3 regions of the Agreia sp. Leaf244 genome follow, and region 2 is predicted to be linked to each of the others. Evidence: predicted binding sites of a transcription regulator. Region 2 holds the regulator's gene; each other region holds the start of a gene.
What was found. Region 2 encodes LexA, which represses DNA repair genes until DNA is damaged. Its sites were predicted from a motif close to TCGAACANNTGTTCGA; they were not measured.
Positions count from the first base shown of each region.

Region 1: the regulator LexA is predicted to act here: its motif matches at 2,531-2,546, upstream of ASF06_RS12075 (HNH endonuclease signature motif containing protein).
Region 3: the regulator LexA is predicted to act here: its motif matches at 2,579-2,594, upstream of ASF06_RS01675 (HNH endonuclease signature motif containing protein).

Region 1 is NZ_LMLX01000004.1:7,434-12,341, forward strand. Features, by position in the region: gene ASF06_RS12055 (LysR family transcriptional regulator) at 15-350, shown strand; gene ASF06_RS12060 (copper resistance CopC family protein) at 364-1,086, opposite strand; gene ASF06_RS19710 (hypothetical protein) at 1,128-1,850, opposite strand; gene ASF06_RS12070 (cupin domain-containing protein) at 1,900-2,361, opposite strand; gene ASF06_RS12075 (HNH endonuclease signature motif containing protein) at 2,611-3,966, shown strand; gene ASF06_RS12080 (ABC-F family ATP-binding cassette domain-containing protein) at 4,013-4,908, opposite strand, start outside.
Region 2 is NZ_LMLX01000007.1:24,252-29,159, forward strand. Features, by position in the region: gene hisB (imidazoleglycerol-phosphate dehydratase HisB) at 1-104, opposite strand, end outside; gene ASF06_RS17675 (histidinol-phosphate transaminase) at 167-1,240, opposite strand; gene ASF06_RS17680 (LysM peptidoglycan-binding domain-containing protein) at 1,297-1,644, opposite strand; gene lexA (transcriptional repressor LexA) at 1,928-2,608, shown strand; gene hflX (GTPase HflX) at 2,719-4,251, opposite strand; gene ASF06_RS17695 (class I SAM-dependent methyltransferase) at 4,293-4,904, shown strand.
Region 3 is NZ_LMLX01000001.1:359,998-364,905, forward strand. Features, by position in the region: gene ASF06_RS01670 (SDR family oxidoreductase) at 1-1,002, shown strand, start outside; gene ASF06_RS01675 (HNH endonuclease signature motif containing protein) at 986-2,446, opposite strand; gene ASF06_RS01680 (hypothetical protein) at 2,805-3,182, shown strand; gene ASF06_RS01685 (hypothetical protein) at 3,356-3,646, shown strand; gene ASF06_RS01690 (UDP-glucose dehydrogenase family protein) at 3,812-4,908, shown strand, end outside.

The DNA.
Region 1 (4,908 bases), on a different contig from region 2:
CCGTGGACCATCGTTTGAACAGGCTCTTCATCACCGCTGCGAAGGAGTTGCACTTCGCCAGGGCGGCGAAGCTCGAGGGCATTCCGCGTTCGAGCATGATCGCGGCCGTCAAGCAGCTCGAGCAGAATCTCGGCTACCCCCTGTTCGACTACGACGCCGAGACGACCGTGCTGACGCCGGAGGGCGTCGCCTTCGCAGAGAAAGCGGCTGCCGACCTCGCCAAGTCCACCGGCAATTCGACCGTCACCGCTCCGCAGGCCGGAGGCAAGGCGAAGGCGTCGAAGGGCAAGGGACGCGCCCCCGCGGTCAAAGGAGCGCCGCGGGTCGGAAAGCGTAGACAGAGCCGCTGAGCCTGTCGAAGCGCTACTCCTCCTTCGATGGCCCCTCGGGCTTCTCGAACGGGTCGCGCCGGGTTCGCCGAAGGGTGAGCACGATGACCGTGACGATCAGCGCCAGACCTCCGATCGAGACAGCGATCGCAACGCCGATGCGGCCGCCGTCGTCGCTCGTGTCGCCATTCACCACAGGGTCAGCGGTCGCCGACAGGGTCTGCACCGGCGCCTCTGCCAGCGCCGTCATCGTGGGCTCTGGCGTGGCGACAGGGGCCGAATTCTCGCGCGGCGAGCCCGCCCACTGGTCTCCGCATACGGGCGCCGCCGGCATCCCGGGCAGGGAATTCGCGGTGTCGACCGGCTGGTACTCGAAGGTATAGCTGCCCGAGGTCGGATGCCCGTCGCTCGACACCACCTGCCACGTCGCGGTGTACGTTCCGGGGTCGCCCAGGGCGACACCGGTGGATGCGACGAGGCCGTCGACGACGACGCACCCGTTCTCATGGAACGCGCCCGACGCATCCGTCACCTGGATCGCGAAGGCGCTCGTGTCGCCGCCCAGCGTGAGGAGCTCGTCGCTGTAGGTCAACGTGACGACGGTCGGATCGACGGTCACGACCTCGCCGGCCGCGGGGGTCGACGACTCGAGCGCATCGTGCGCCGAGGCACTGGATGCGCCGGCAAGCACGAGTGCCGCGCCGAGAAGAGCGGTCGCGGCGAGCGCGGAGGGCAGGGCGAGAAGGCGTCGAGTCACCCGCCTCACGATAGCCGACCGCACGCCGCCGTTGCCGTGAGTCAGGCCGCCGCGACCGCACGCTCCGTGGGCACATCGAAGGGTCGCCGCCGATCGCGCACCGTGACGATGCCGATCGCCGTCACCCAGACGAGCCATGGGAAGGTCGCGAAGAGAGCGGTGCCCGCTCCGCCGGCTGCGACGAAGGACGCGGGGTCTGTGCCACCGAACATGGTCGGCACGGCCGCGAGGTTGAGGATCGCGACGCCGTAGGCGAGCCAGCCCGTCCACCGCGGCAAGGCCTCGGAGCCCAGCGTCACGTAGGCGCTGGCGGCGGCCACCAGGGCCGTCAGCACGCATCCGATCGAGCCGAAGAGAATCGTGTGTCCGACGGTGAGGGCTCGAAGCACGGAGTAGTCACCCGTCATGCCCGTGACGTCGAGGGCGGTCCCTGCCTCCATCGCATCGCCAACGAGTGTCACCGCCACGAAGACGAGCCCGGCCCCGTATGCGAGGTCGGCGACCCACTGCAATGCCGGCTCGGAGTGGGTGATGAGTTGTCGGAACCCGGCGAGGAACACGATGAGGGCGGCCATCAGCAGCGTGTCGATGAGGATCGTGAACATCGTTCCGTCACTCGTGCGCGTCATGAAGTCGACGAGGGCGACTTCATCGTCGAGGCTGGGTCTGGCGCCCACGACGAACACCTGCACCGAGAACTCGGTAGCGGTGAGGATCGCGACGGCGATGGCCGCGATTCCCGTCCAGAGCCTGACGTCGGGCATGAGCTTTCTGTGTGGATGATGCGTCATGGTGCGGTCTCCCCCGGATGCGCTAGGCGTCGCAGTGCGACAGGTCGGTCTCGGCGAGCGGCTTGCCTTCGGGAATGATGTACGTCACCCAGAGAACGACGTTCTCATCGCCTTCGTTTCGGCCCTCGTGGCGGTATCCCGCCCCTTCGATGATGCTGTCTCCCGTCTCGTAGACGTGCGCGCCACTCGGATAAATGTCGGCGTAGTGGGTGAGCGACCCTTCGGCGACCACGGCGACGAGCTGCCCGTAGTGGCAGTGCACACCCGTGGTCGCACCGGGCTCCAGCGTGATCTCTCTGAAGGTGACCCCGACGCCGTCGTCACCCGACACGGAGACCTCGACCGGGGCATCCTGCTCGCCGGCCGCGAGATCGACGGCCTGCACAGGTGCGTGCGTCTCGACGCTGGATTCGGTGGCGGTCGCGGATGGCGCCGCCGATTCCGTCGCGGATGAGGTGTCGGCTGCGCTGGAGCACGCCGACATCGCGAGGGCCGCAGCACAGAGGAGGACGGCGACGCGAACACGGTGGAGTGGGCGGGGTCGAGACGCTTTCATGGTCAGCCTTTCGAGCAGCACTGTCGAGTCGCGCGTTGTGCTACACAGCGTAGTGAGTCGGCCGTGGCGAGGCGGGGTGAAGTTGTCACTTAATTTATCGAACATACGTTCGAATCTTCGCCCGACGATGCTATGCTTGAGTGGTAGATAGATCGCACTCCACGCGAAAGGTACGCTGTGATCACCGAGCCCGACTCTCATCTAGTCAGCTCGTTTCGCGCGGCTATCGACGACGTACACGAGGTTTCCCGGCAGATCGCCTCGCTGCACGCCGAGCGGGCGCGGTTGGTCACCGTTGCACGGGCCGCGGGTCAGGCGCTCAACCCGGTCGACCGGTCGGGCGAGGGCCCGCAATGGTCGGCAGAGGCCGTCGCGAGGCGCGAGTTCACGACAGAACTCGCCTCCTCAGAGAACCTCAGCGAGCGGGCGGCCTACGCCCTCATAGAGACCAGTGGCGAGCTCGCCGAGACCTTCGTGCACACGCACCGCGCGCTTTATTCCGGCGACATCTCTCTCCGCCATGCCGAGATCATCGTGCAATACGGCAGTTGCCTCCCCGACGAGAAGCAGCTCGATTTCGAACTGCGCATGCTCGAGCTCGCCAAAAAGCAGCCCGTGCACATCCTGCGCACGAGAGCCGGTCGAGAAGCCAAAGCCGCCACCATGGAGGACGCGGTCGAGCGTCATCTGCATGCTGCCGAGACCCGCAACACGTTCGTCGACAGCACAGACGACGACGGGATGTCGGTCTTCGGAATCCGGCAGCCCGCTGTCGAGAACGAGGCGATCCGCGATCGCGTGCACCGGTTCACTCTCGCCCTCAAGGCCGCCGGTGATCCCCGCACGATCACGCAGCTTCACGCGGATGTGGCGGCAGATCTGCTCTTGAACGGTCACCTCAGCATGCCGGGCGCTCCGGCACACGCGGTGCGCGCACACGTCTATGTCACCGTTCCGGCGCTGTCGCTGCTGGGATTCAGCGACGAGAGCGCGGCTCTCGAGGGATACGGTCCCATCGACGCGCTGACAGCGACCCGGTTGACCGTCAACGCCCCCTATTTCTCGCGGGTGTTGACCGATCCCACCACCGGGGCCGTCATCACCGCCGGCATCACCCGCTACCGACCCGACCCGAGAATGCGCGAACTGGTCGACCTCATCCACGTCACCTGCAGATTCCCGGGATGCACTCGAGTCGCCCGCGACTGCGACGCAGATCACAACGTGCCGTTTCCCCAGGGTGAAACGTCGATCACGAACCTCGTTCCGCAGTGCGGGCCCCACCACAAGGTCAAACACAAGACGGCGTGGCAGTTCATCACCCGAGCCGACGGCACCATGATCTCCATATCGCCGTCGGGCCACACGAGGCAGCACGAACCTTCACCCTTGGCGAAGCCCGTGCCCAGACGCATCAGCTTCCCCGACGCACCCGACAATGCCGACCCGCCGGCGCGCAATTGGTACCGCGGCACGGTCGACGACGGAGTACCCGGCTCACCTGTCACGGGTGCCGACGAGCCGCCTTTCTGAGACGAGCCGCCTCTCTGAGACGACCGTTGCGCAGCGCCACCGGGGGTTACGCAGCCGTCACGTCGATCTCGCCGGGCTCTGCGCCCGCCGCACCGAACACGAGCATCCTCGTAGCGATCTTGTCGGTGAAGAACCGGTCGTGGCTCACCACGACGACGGCGCCGGGAAAGTGCACGAGGGCGCGCTCCATGACCTGGGTGCTGGCGAGGTCGAGATGGTTGGTCGGCTCGTCGAGCAGAAGAACGGATGCGCCGGACAACAGGCACTGGGCCATGGCGACGCGGGCGCGCTGCCCTCCCGAGAGCTCGCGGATGCGCTTCTTGAGGTCGGCCTCCGAGAACTGGAACATGGCCAGGAATCGTGCCACCGACTTGCGCGTCGCTGTGAGGGCGAGACTGTCGGGCAGGGCGTTGACCGCATGTGTGACCGTGTCGTCGAGGTCGAGCTCGTCGAGCATCCGGTTGTACGAGACGACCTTCGCGCCCGACGCCCAGTCCACGTGGCCGTGATCCTGTTTCTCGTCACCGGTGAGCACGCGCAGCAGGGTGCTCTTGCCGCTGCCGTTCGCGCCGAGCACCACGATGCGATTGCCGCGACGGATCTCGAAGCCGAGACCGGCGAACAGCATCTTGTCGCCGTAGGACTTCTCGAGTCCCTCGACGCGGCACAGCACGTCTTTGATGTGCAGGCCGCCGTAGATCTCGGTGATGATCTGGTCGACGGGGCGGGGCGCCCGCGACTTCTTGATTCCCGACAGCTGCTTGTCGAGCTTCTTGCTCGAGGCCTTGGCCGCCTCGCGTCGATCCGCGATGCCCTCCGCCTCGAATGCAAGCAACTCGTTCTCGTGAACGAACTGGGCCTCGAGCGTCTTCAGGCGGAACTGCTTCTGCACGATGTACTCGCCGAAGTTGCCGGGGTACTCGTGCAGGTGGAAGTTCTCGA
Region 2 (4,908 bases):
GTCGAGATCGAACTCTCGCCGGTGCCGTCGAGGTCGAGCGAGAGGTCGATGCTGGATTCACTGGTCGCACGCTGCAGGCGGGCGGTGCGGGAAGGGTGTGCCATGTCTCCAGTTTACCGACGACGGCGCCGCACCTGCCGTTCTTGCCGACAGGCGGAGCCCTGAGTCAGGACAGCGCGGCCATCGCGTCGAGGAAGGCCGTGGTCTCGGCGTGCGTGCCCGCACTCACCCGCAGGTGACCGGGGATGCCCAGGTCGCGGATGATGATGCCCTTCTCGAGCAGGGTCTCGAAGACCTCCGGCGGATTCTCGACGCCCCCGAACAGCACGAAGTTCGACCACGTGGGCCAGGGGTGGTAGCCCAGCTCGGCGAGTCGCTCGACGATGCGATCGCGCTCGTGCGCGATGTCGTCGACCATCGCGAGCATCTCGGCGGAGTGCTGCAGCGCGGCCACCGCCGCCGCCTGCGTCAGCGACGACAGGTGATACGGAAGCCGAACGAGGCGCAGCGCATCCGCGATCGCGGGGTCGGCGGCCAGATAGCCGAGCCGCGCACCCGCGAACGCGAACGCCTTGCTCATCGTTCGGGAGACGATCAGTCGCGGACGGCCCGGCAGCAGAGTGAGCGCCGATGGCGCACCGGCGGGCGCGAACTCGGCGTAGGCCTCGTCGACGATGACGATCTTGTCTGTGGCGTCGTAGGCGGCCTCGATGGTGTCGAGCGACAGCGGGGTGCCCGTGGGATTGTTCGGGGAGCAGAAGATCACGATGTCGGGATCGTGTTCGCGAATCGCCGCGACCGCCGTGCTCGGAGAGATCTCGAAGTCGGCGTCTCTCTCAGCACCGATCCACGTCGTACCCGTTCCCGAGGCGATGATGGAGTGCATCGAGTAGGTGGGCGGGAAGCCCAGTATCGACCTGCCCGGCCCGCCGAAGGCCTGCATGATCTGCTGCAGGATCTCGTTCGATCCGTTGGCGGCCCAGATGTTGTCTCGGGTCAGACCGTGCCCGAGATACTCTGCGAGGCCGTCGCGAAGCTGAGTGAACTCGCGATCGGGGTATCGATTAATCGTGAGAATCGCACGGGCGAGGGACTCGATGATGTCTCGTGCAACCGGCTCGGGAATCGGGTGCGTGTTCTCATTGACGTTCAGCTCGATGCGCACGTGCTTTTGAGGTGCGCCGTATGGGGACTTGCCCCTGAGGTCGTCACGGATCGGGAGGTCTTCGAGAGAGGTCACTCGACGATTTTAGTGCGACTACTCCACCGTGCCACGCGCCCCGGCGCCGACGGTGATCAGTACTTGCTGGGAACGGCGAGACGCTGGCCCGGCTGAACCTCAGAGGAAGGAAGCTGGTTCAGGCTCACGATGTCTGCGATGACATCGCGCGGGTCGGCCGTCGGCGCCATCTCTTCTGCAATGCCCCACAGGGTCTCGCCTGCCTGCACCGTGACGTAGTCGAACGACTGCGAGGCTGCGGACGACTCGGCGCCGCTGGCGACGGCGCTGTTCGCACCGAACACGGCCAGGGCGACCAGGGCGGCCACAAGGGGAAGCGACGCCAGCGCCGCGAGCACGATGCGACCACGGCGCGTGATGCGCAGGTGGACGGTGTTCGTCGTGGGAGCGGGTAGAGCGGTCATGGCAACCTCCAGGAGAAATTCGTATCCGGTGCTCGGCCGGGAGCACCGGATACGAAGCTGTGTTCCGAATATAGCTTCGAATGTTCGATAGATCAAGTTCGAAAGCCGAGAAATATCGCGACACACTCGAACATGTGTTTTGTTTGCACCCTGAGTTGGATACAGTTTCGACTGTCGATATGAATTGCATCACCAGCCACCGACAGTGCATCAGCAGCCACCGACATCGCTCGTCGACGGCGACCGGCACACCCGCAAACGACCCGCCCGGAAAGCAGGAGAAATGACCACGGAACGTGGAACGAGACGACGCAAGAGTCTCTCGGAGAAGCAGCTGGCCATCCTCGGGGTCGTGCAGCGCTCCGTCAGTCAGCGCGGATATCCGCCGAGCATGCGGGAGATCGGAGACGCCGTCGGCCTGGCGTCGCTGTCGAGCGTCACGCACCAGCTCAACCAGCTCGAACTGAGCGGCTACCTTCGGCGCGACCCGAACAGGCCACGCGCCATGGAGGTGCTGATCGACGTCCCGACGCCCGATTCGGTCACGGAGACCAGCGAACAGTCCGAGTCCTCGGCACCCATGGGCGACGCGGCCCTTGTGCCTCTGGTGGGTCGGATCGCCGCAGGTATTCCGATCACGGCGGAGCAGCAGGTCGAGGAGGTGTTCCCTCTCCCCCGCCAGCTCGTGGGCAGCGGAGACCTCTTTATGCTGAAGGTCGTGGGAGAGTCCATGATCGACGCCGCCATCTGCGACGGAGACTTCGTCGTGGTCAGGTCACAGCAGACGGCGGAGAACGGCGACATCGTTGCGGCCATGCTCGACGGCGAGGCGACCGTGAAGGTGTTCAGGCAGCGCGACGGCCACACGTGGCTCCTGCCCCGCAACTCGAACTTCGAACCGATCGTGGGCGACCATGCACAGGTGCTCGGCAAGGTCGTGTCGGTTCTTCGCTCGGTTCGCTGAGGCAGACGCAGACGCGACTCCCCGTTCACACAGAAAGGGCCCCTGGCGATCATTCGCCGGGGGCCCTCTCTCGGTGTTCGGTCTGAGGGAGACCTCGTGGGTTCTGCGGGTCAGTGGGCGACCGCGAACTCCTCGAGGGCCTGCTCGTACTCCGGGTTGACGAGCGCGCGCACCCGGGTTCCGCCTTCTTCGTAGTCGGTGCTCAGCACGGTGTTGTGGTCGTGGAGCAGCGCGACCAGGTCGCCGCGCTCGTACGGAAGCAGAACGTCGACCGTGATGGTCGGCCGTGGAAGCGCCTGCTCGACCATCTCGAGCAGCTCTGCGATGCCCTCGCCGGTTCGTGCGGACACGAACACGCTGCGTGGCTCGAGGCCGCGCAGCACGATGCGATCGCTGTCGGAGATCAGGTCGCTCTTGTTGAAGGCCACGATCTCGGGGATGCCCCGCGCCCCGACCTCGCCGATCACGTCGCGCACCGTCGCGAGCTGGCTCGCGGGGTCTGGATGCGCGCCGTCGACGACGTGGATGATGACGTCGGCGTCTGCGACCTCCTCGAGGGTCGACCGGAAGGCCTCGACGAGCTGGTGGGGCAGATTGCGCACGAAGCCGACCGTGTCAGCAAAGGTGTACTGCCGACCGTCTTTCGCCGTGGTCTTGCGAACCGTCGAATCGAGCGTGGCGAACAGGGCGTTCTCGACCAGCACACCGGCGCGGGTCACCCTGTTGAGCAGCGACGACTTTCCGGCGTTGGTGTAACCAGCGATCGCCACCGACGGCACGGCGTTGCGCTTGCGATTCGCCCGCTTCGCGTCGCGCGCCGGCTTCATCTCGACGATCTGCTTGCGCAGCCTCGACATGCGCGTGTGGATGCGGCGACGATCGAGCTCGATCTTCGTCTCACCGGGTCCGCGGGATCCCATTCCGGCGCCCGCGCCTCCCACCTGGCCACCGGCCTGGCGCGACATGGAGTCACCCCAGCCTCGGAGCCTCGGCAGCAGGTATTCGAGCTGCGCGAGTTCGACCTGCGCCTTGCCCTCGCGGCTCTTGGCGTGCTGGCTGAAGATGTCGAGGATCACGGCCGTGCGGTCGATCACCTTGACCTTGACCACGTCTTCGAGCGCACGACGCTGGCTGGGAGCGAGCTCGCTGTCGGCGATGACGGTGTCCGCGCCGAGAGACTGTACGAGGTCGCGCAGCTCCTGCGCCTTGCCCTTGCCGAAGTAGGTGCTGGGGTCGGGTGTCGGACGGCGCTGCAGGAGACCCTCGAGCACGACGGCTCCGGCGGTCTCGGCCAGCGCAGCCAGTTCGTGCATGGAGTTCTCGGCATCGGTCAGGCTGCCCTGGGTGTACACGCCGATGAGAATGACATTCTCGATGCGGAGCTGCCTGTACTCGACCTCTGTGACGTCTTCGAGCTCTGTGGAGAGACCCACGACACGACGAAGCGCCTGGCGGTCCTCGCGCTCGCTCTGGTCGCCGTCGAATCCGGACTCCCGGCCCGTGGTGTCACGCTGGAGGGCCTGTGCCGCCGAGTTGGTGAACAGCGAATAGCCGGCCGCCCGCGTCTCCGCCCTGGCGAGCACTCTCGCGACCACGTCGTCGGTGTCGCGAGCCTCTGTTGTTGCTTCAGTGTTTTCGGTCATCTGACTCAAGGATATCCCTCCCGGTTTGCTACTGTCCCTCTATGACGAATGAGCACTATTTCTCGGCCACCCCGGGGAGCCCGCTCATCCCACGAGAGATCTCGGTGCGCCTCGCCGATACGGATTACTCGCTCGTCACCGCCGGTGGCGTCTTCAGCCCCGACCGCATCGATGCCGGCACGCAGGTGCTGCTCGCCAACACCCCGGCTCCCCCGCCCGGCGGCAATCTGCTCGATCTGGGCTGCGGATGGGGACCCGTCGCCTTGACGCTCGCCCTGCTGTCGCCCCGGGCTCAGGTCTGGGCGGTAGACGTGAACGAGCGGGCTCTCGATCTGGTGCGTTCGAACGCCGAGCGCCTCGGCCTCACCAATATCAACGCCGTCCTCGCGCCGGATGTTCCCGACGACGTTCGGTTCATGACGATCTGGTCGAATCCGCCGATTCGCGTCGGCAAGGCCGAGCTGCACAACATCATGAAGACGTGGCTCCCCCGGCTCGAGACCGGGTCGGATGCCTGGCTCGTCGTGCAGCGCAACCTCGGCTCCGACTCGCTGCAGCGCTGGCTTCAGGCGGAGTTCCCCAACGATCTCCAGGTGACTCGAGCCGCCACGAACAAGGGCTACCGCGTTCTTCGGGCTCGCGCCTCGTCCTGACCGG
Region 3 (4,908 bases), on a different contig from region 2:
ACGGCCGATGGATGGCGGGTGCTCGCGCTGGCCCGTTCCGAGGGCCGGCAGGCCCCCGGGGTCGAATGGATCGCGGCGGACCTGCGTTCGCCGGAAAGCCTGCGCCAGGCCCTCGAGGGGCGAGGCGTCAGCCACGTCTTCTTCACCGCCTGGTCGCGCCAGTCGACCGAGGAGCAGAACATCGCGGTGAACGGGGGCATGGTGCGCGACCTGCTCAAAGCGCTCGACGGATCTGCCGTGGTGCACGCTGCACTGGTGACGGGCCTCAAGCACTACCTGGGCCCGTTCGACGCCTACGCCCAGGGAGAGATGCCCGACACTCCTTTTCACGAGGACGAGCCCCGGCTCGACATTCCGAACTTCTACTACGCGCAAGAGGACGAGCTCTTCGCTGCTGCAGAGCGCCAGGGCTTCACCTGGTCGGTTCACCGTTCCCACACGGTGATCGGCCACGCCGTCGGCAACCTGATGAACATGGGGCTCACGCTCGCGACCTACGCCTCGATCTGCCGTCACCTCGATCAACCCTTCGTCTTTCCCGGCAGCGAGACGCAGTGGAACGGCGTGACCGACATGACCGACTCCACCGTTCTCGCCGAGCAGATGGTCTGGGCCTCCACGTCGCCGGCGGGCGCGAACGAAGCGTTCAACGTGGTGAACGGCGACATCTTCCGCTGGCGCTGGATGTGGCCGAAGCTCGCCGCATACTTCGGCGTCGAGCCCGTCGGCTTCGAGACGAGCCCGCGACCTCTCGAGCAGCAGATGGAGGGAATGGACGAGGTGTGGGCGACGATCGCGGCGCAGCACGACCTCGTCGAGCCAGACCTCGGCCGCCTCGCGTCGTGGTGGCACACCGACGCAGACCTGGGCCGTGACATCGAGGTCGTGACCGACATCAGCAAGAGCCGCCTGGCCGGGTTCCACACCCATCACCGCACAGTGGACTCGTTCACGGCCCTCTTCGATCGCTACCGACACGAGCGGCTCATCCCCGCCGCGTGAACCGAACGGGGCCGGGTGACGGACTCGGCTTCCGCGGTCGGTTTCTGTTCGTGCGCGCACCCGCACCCGCGTTCGCACTCGCACTCGCACTCGCACTCGCACTCGCACTCGCACTCGCACTCGCACTCGCACTCGCATGGGCATAGTGGAGCGCGACCCCACGGAACCTGACTCTGATGGGTGATCGCAGCGGATCGAACTCTGCCGGCGGCACCCAGCGGTAGCTGTCTTCGTAGCGTTCGCCGACGATCCGCGCTATGCGATGACCGTGATTGTGCAGGTGCATGTGGTGGAACCTGCAGAGGAGGACTCCGTCTTCGACATCGGTCTTGCCGCCTTCGCTCCACGGATCGATGTGATGCACCTCGCAGAACGACGGCGGGGCGTTGCACCCCGCCACGACGCATCCGTCTTGGAGGGAGGCGATCGCCAGGCGCTGCTTGGCCGCGAAGAGGCGCACCTCCCGGCCGAGGTCGAGCGGCGCGCCCGCGGAGTCGACAATCAGGGGAACGAACCCGGTGTCGCAGACCAGTCGATCGATGGTCTTCATCGAGACGGGGATGCCCGTTCCTTCGATGAATGCGACACCGTCGCTGTTGGGCCGCGTGAGTTCGTCGGCCCTGACGACGACCTGCACCGTTGGCCGCTTCTGCGCGAGCAGCGCGTTCTCGTCGACGAGGGCACCGGCCTTGAGCAGGGCCACGAGCACCGAGGCGCGGATCTGCTCGGTCGTGCGCGGGTCGTCTTCGAGAGCCTTTGCCATGGTCGCGGCCTTGCCGTGAACGAGTCGAGGCCCGCCGATTCGGGGACCGAGTAGCAAGTCGAGGGTGTTCTTGAACCAGGCGCCGTCTTCGGGCGCGAACGACGCGCGCAGATGAACCATCCCGTCTCGATCCGTGTAGATCTTCGCCTCTTGCCTGGCCTGCATTTCGCGCTCGTTCTCCGCCACGCTCGCGCGATCGAGCAGCGCACGCGCGTTTCGGGCGTCACGATAGACCAGCTCGGGCGCGTCGAGTGGATGCAGATACTCGAGAATTCGGTCTGCCGCCGCGGCCAGCGCCTCTGGAGACACGTCATCGGCGCTGCCGCCGAGCCCCGCACGCAACGCCTCGAATCTGTCGGGGCTGATGGCGCCCGACTGCATGCGCTCTGTGATCGACGCGAACCACGGCCGCTGCGGCAGCCCTGCGTCGGCCTGCCCGCCGGGCGGTGCGAACCGCACTGGCGACGCCTGCATCACAGACTTGCCGAGGTTGTCGATCTTTCGGGCGTCGGCCTTCGTGCTGCCGGTCAACGCGGCGATCATCGACTGCGGATTCAGGTGCCCCTCGGTCTTCGCGAGCCCCGCCCCGCCGAGCTCTCTGCGGGAGCGCTGGTTGATCTCGGCAGCCCCACAGGCCAGCGCTCGATCGACCTCGTGCCTGAGACCCGCCGTGATGCTCATGAATGTCTTCAACTCATCAGAGGTGAACTCTGAGAAGTCGGTGGCACCATGAATACTCGACAGACGAGCCGTAAAGGCTCGGATTGTGTCGAATACTGTTTCTATAGACATAGATTACCGTATCGCACACAGTAGAACAAGTGTTCTAAAGACTAAAGTTGCAAAGATGAGGCGAAGACGATTCGTTTGTGCGGCCCTGACCGCTACCATCGCGACAGCAATCCTCGTCGGCTGCACGAACACACAGGCACCTACGCGGACAAAAGCCCCGACACCCAGCAGCGCGAGCACCTCAGCCATCACTCCCAGCCCGACTCCGACCGTCGTACCTGATAACGCGGGCGACGTCTTCGAGCCCATGTCCTGTACGCCCCTCAGATCCGATGACAAGCCGAAGATCAGTGGCGGACGCCAGCAGATCGCCGTCGACAGCGGACCCCGCGCCGGGGCGACCGGCCAGGCACTGCTCGATCACGACGGCACGCCGGTGGCGTATGTCGTCGCTGCCGATGACATACCCGACTTCATCTCCGACCGCTTCTGCGTCGGACTTGCCTACCTCAACAACGTCAACGGCCCCCGCAGGGGCGGCGCCATGGAGCTCTACGCCGGCGACATCCTCAACTTCGATGCCGAGACCGTCACTACCGTGGGCGACATCAACGGCGACGTAGAGGACTACCCGCTTCCAGACCCTCTCCCGCCGCAACACGCGCCCGAATTCACCCTGCCATGACGTCGCCAGACACTCGCGTGACCGCGCGACCATACGGCATCCAAGCCCGCCTGGCTAGCGCCAGCCCCGTCGCGCACGCGCAGGACTAGCCTTAAGGCACGATCCAACAAGAAACCGCGAAGAAGCGATGCAGGCGACGGGACACCTGTCGTGATCGTGTCGAGGGGGCCGACATGAAGTTCATCCGATGCCAGGGCAAGTCGTTCGTGACGACCGACGATGTCGCACAGGCGGTCTCGAATTTCTCGGCCGCCGCCAGCCGTCGCGGGCGTGTGGTGATCATCGACGTTCCGGTCGTCATCGACCACGATGGCCCGGTCGTGCAGCTCGTTCTCTCCCCGGGCGAAGCCCTCGAGATCTCCGACTCGGCGACGCCGCACCAGGAACTCGACACGACTCCCCTGATCCGATCCCTGACCGAACGCCGCCTGGCCTGGCGGCCCCACACGGCAGAGAACGACTGAATCGGCCAGACGAACAACTGAGCCGGCCACCCGCGCGCTGAAACCGGGCCGGATGCGCGGCTGCACCCCTGAAGGAAACTCGCCGGATACATAAGTCTGGTAGGAATGAGGGATGGATAAGCACGACGAGGTGCATCACTTTGCTCAATCGGGGGAAGGCAGCAAATGAAGCTCTCTGTAATCGGATGCGGATACCTGGGCGCGGTTCACGCCGCGTCGATGGCCGAGCTCGGTCACGACGTGATCGGCATCGACATCGACCAGGCCAAGATCGACGCGTTGGCCGCGGGAAAGGCGCCGTTCTTCGAACCGGGCCTGCCCGAGATCCTCACGTCGGCCACGGCCACGGGTCGACTGCGCTTCTCGACAGACCTCGCCGACGCCGCCGGTAGCCAGGTGCACTTCATCGCGGTGGGAACGCCGCAGAAGAAGGGCAGCTACGCGGCCGACCTCACCTATGTGAACGCGGCGCTCGACGGGCTGCTCCCTTATCTTTCGGATGGCGACCTGGTGGTCGGCAAGTCGACGGTGCCCGTCGGCACCGCCGCCGATCTCGCGGCTAAGGTGACGGCATCCGGCACGGGCGCGATGCTCGCCTGGAACCCCGAGTTCCTGCGTGAGGGCTTCGCCGTTCAAGACACCATCTCTCCCGACCGTCTCGTGTACGGGCTGCCGCCCGAGCCGGCCCAGGCCGAGGCATCCAAGGCCTTGCTCGACGGTGTCTACGAGTCGGCACTCGGCAAGGACACGCCACTGGTGGTCACCGACTACGCGACCGCCGAACTCGTGAAGGTCTCGGCCAACGCCTTCTTGGCGACGAAGATCTCGTTCATCAATGCGATGGCCGAGATCGCCGAGGTCACCGGCGCCGACGTCACGCAGCTGTCGACCGCCATCGGCCTCGACGACCGCATCGGCTGGAAGTTCCTGAAGGCCGGCGTCGGCTTCGGCGGCGGGTGCCTGCCGAAGGACATCCGCGCGTTCACCGCTCGCGCCGAGGAGCTGGGCCGCGGCGAGTCCGTCGCCTTCCTCAAGGAGGTCGACGCCATCAACCTGCGTCGCCGCCAGCGTGTGGTCGACCTCGCGGTCGAGTCGCTCGGGGGCCAGGTGAACGGCAAGAAGATCGCCGTTCTCGGCCTGGCGTTCAAGCCGCACTCCGACGACATCCGCGACAGCCCGGCGCTCGACGTCGCCGTGCAGCTCAAGGGCCTTGGTGCGAACGTCGTGGCCACCGACCCCGAGGCGATCCACACGGCCAGCCG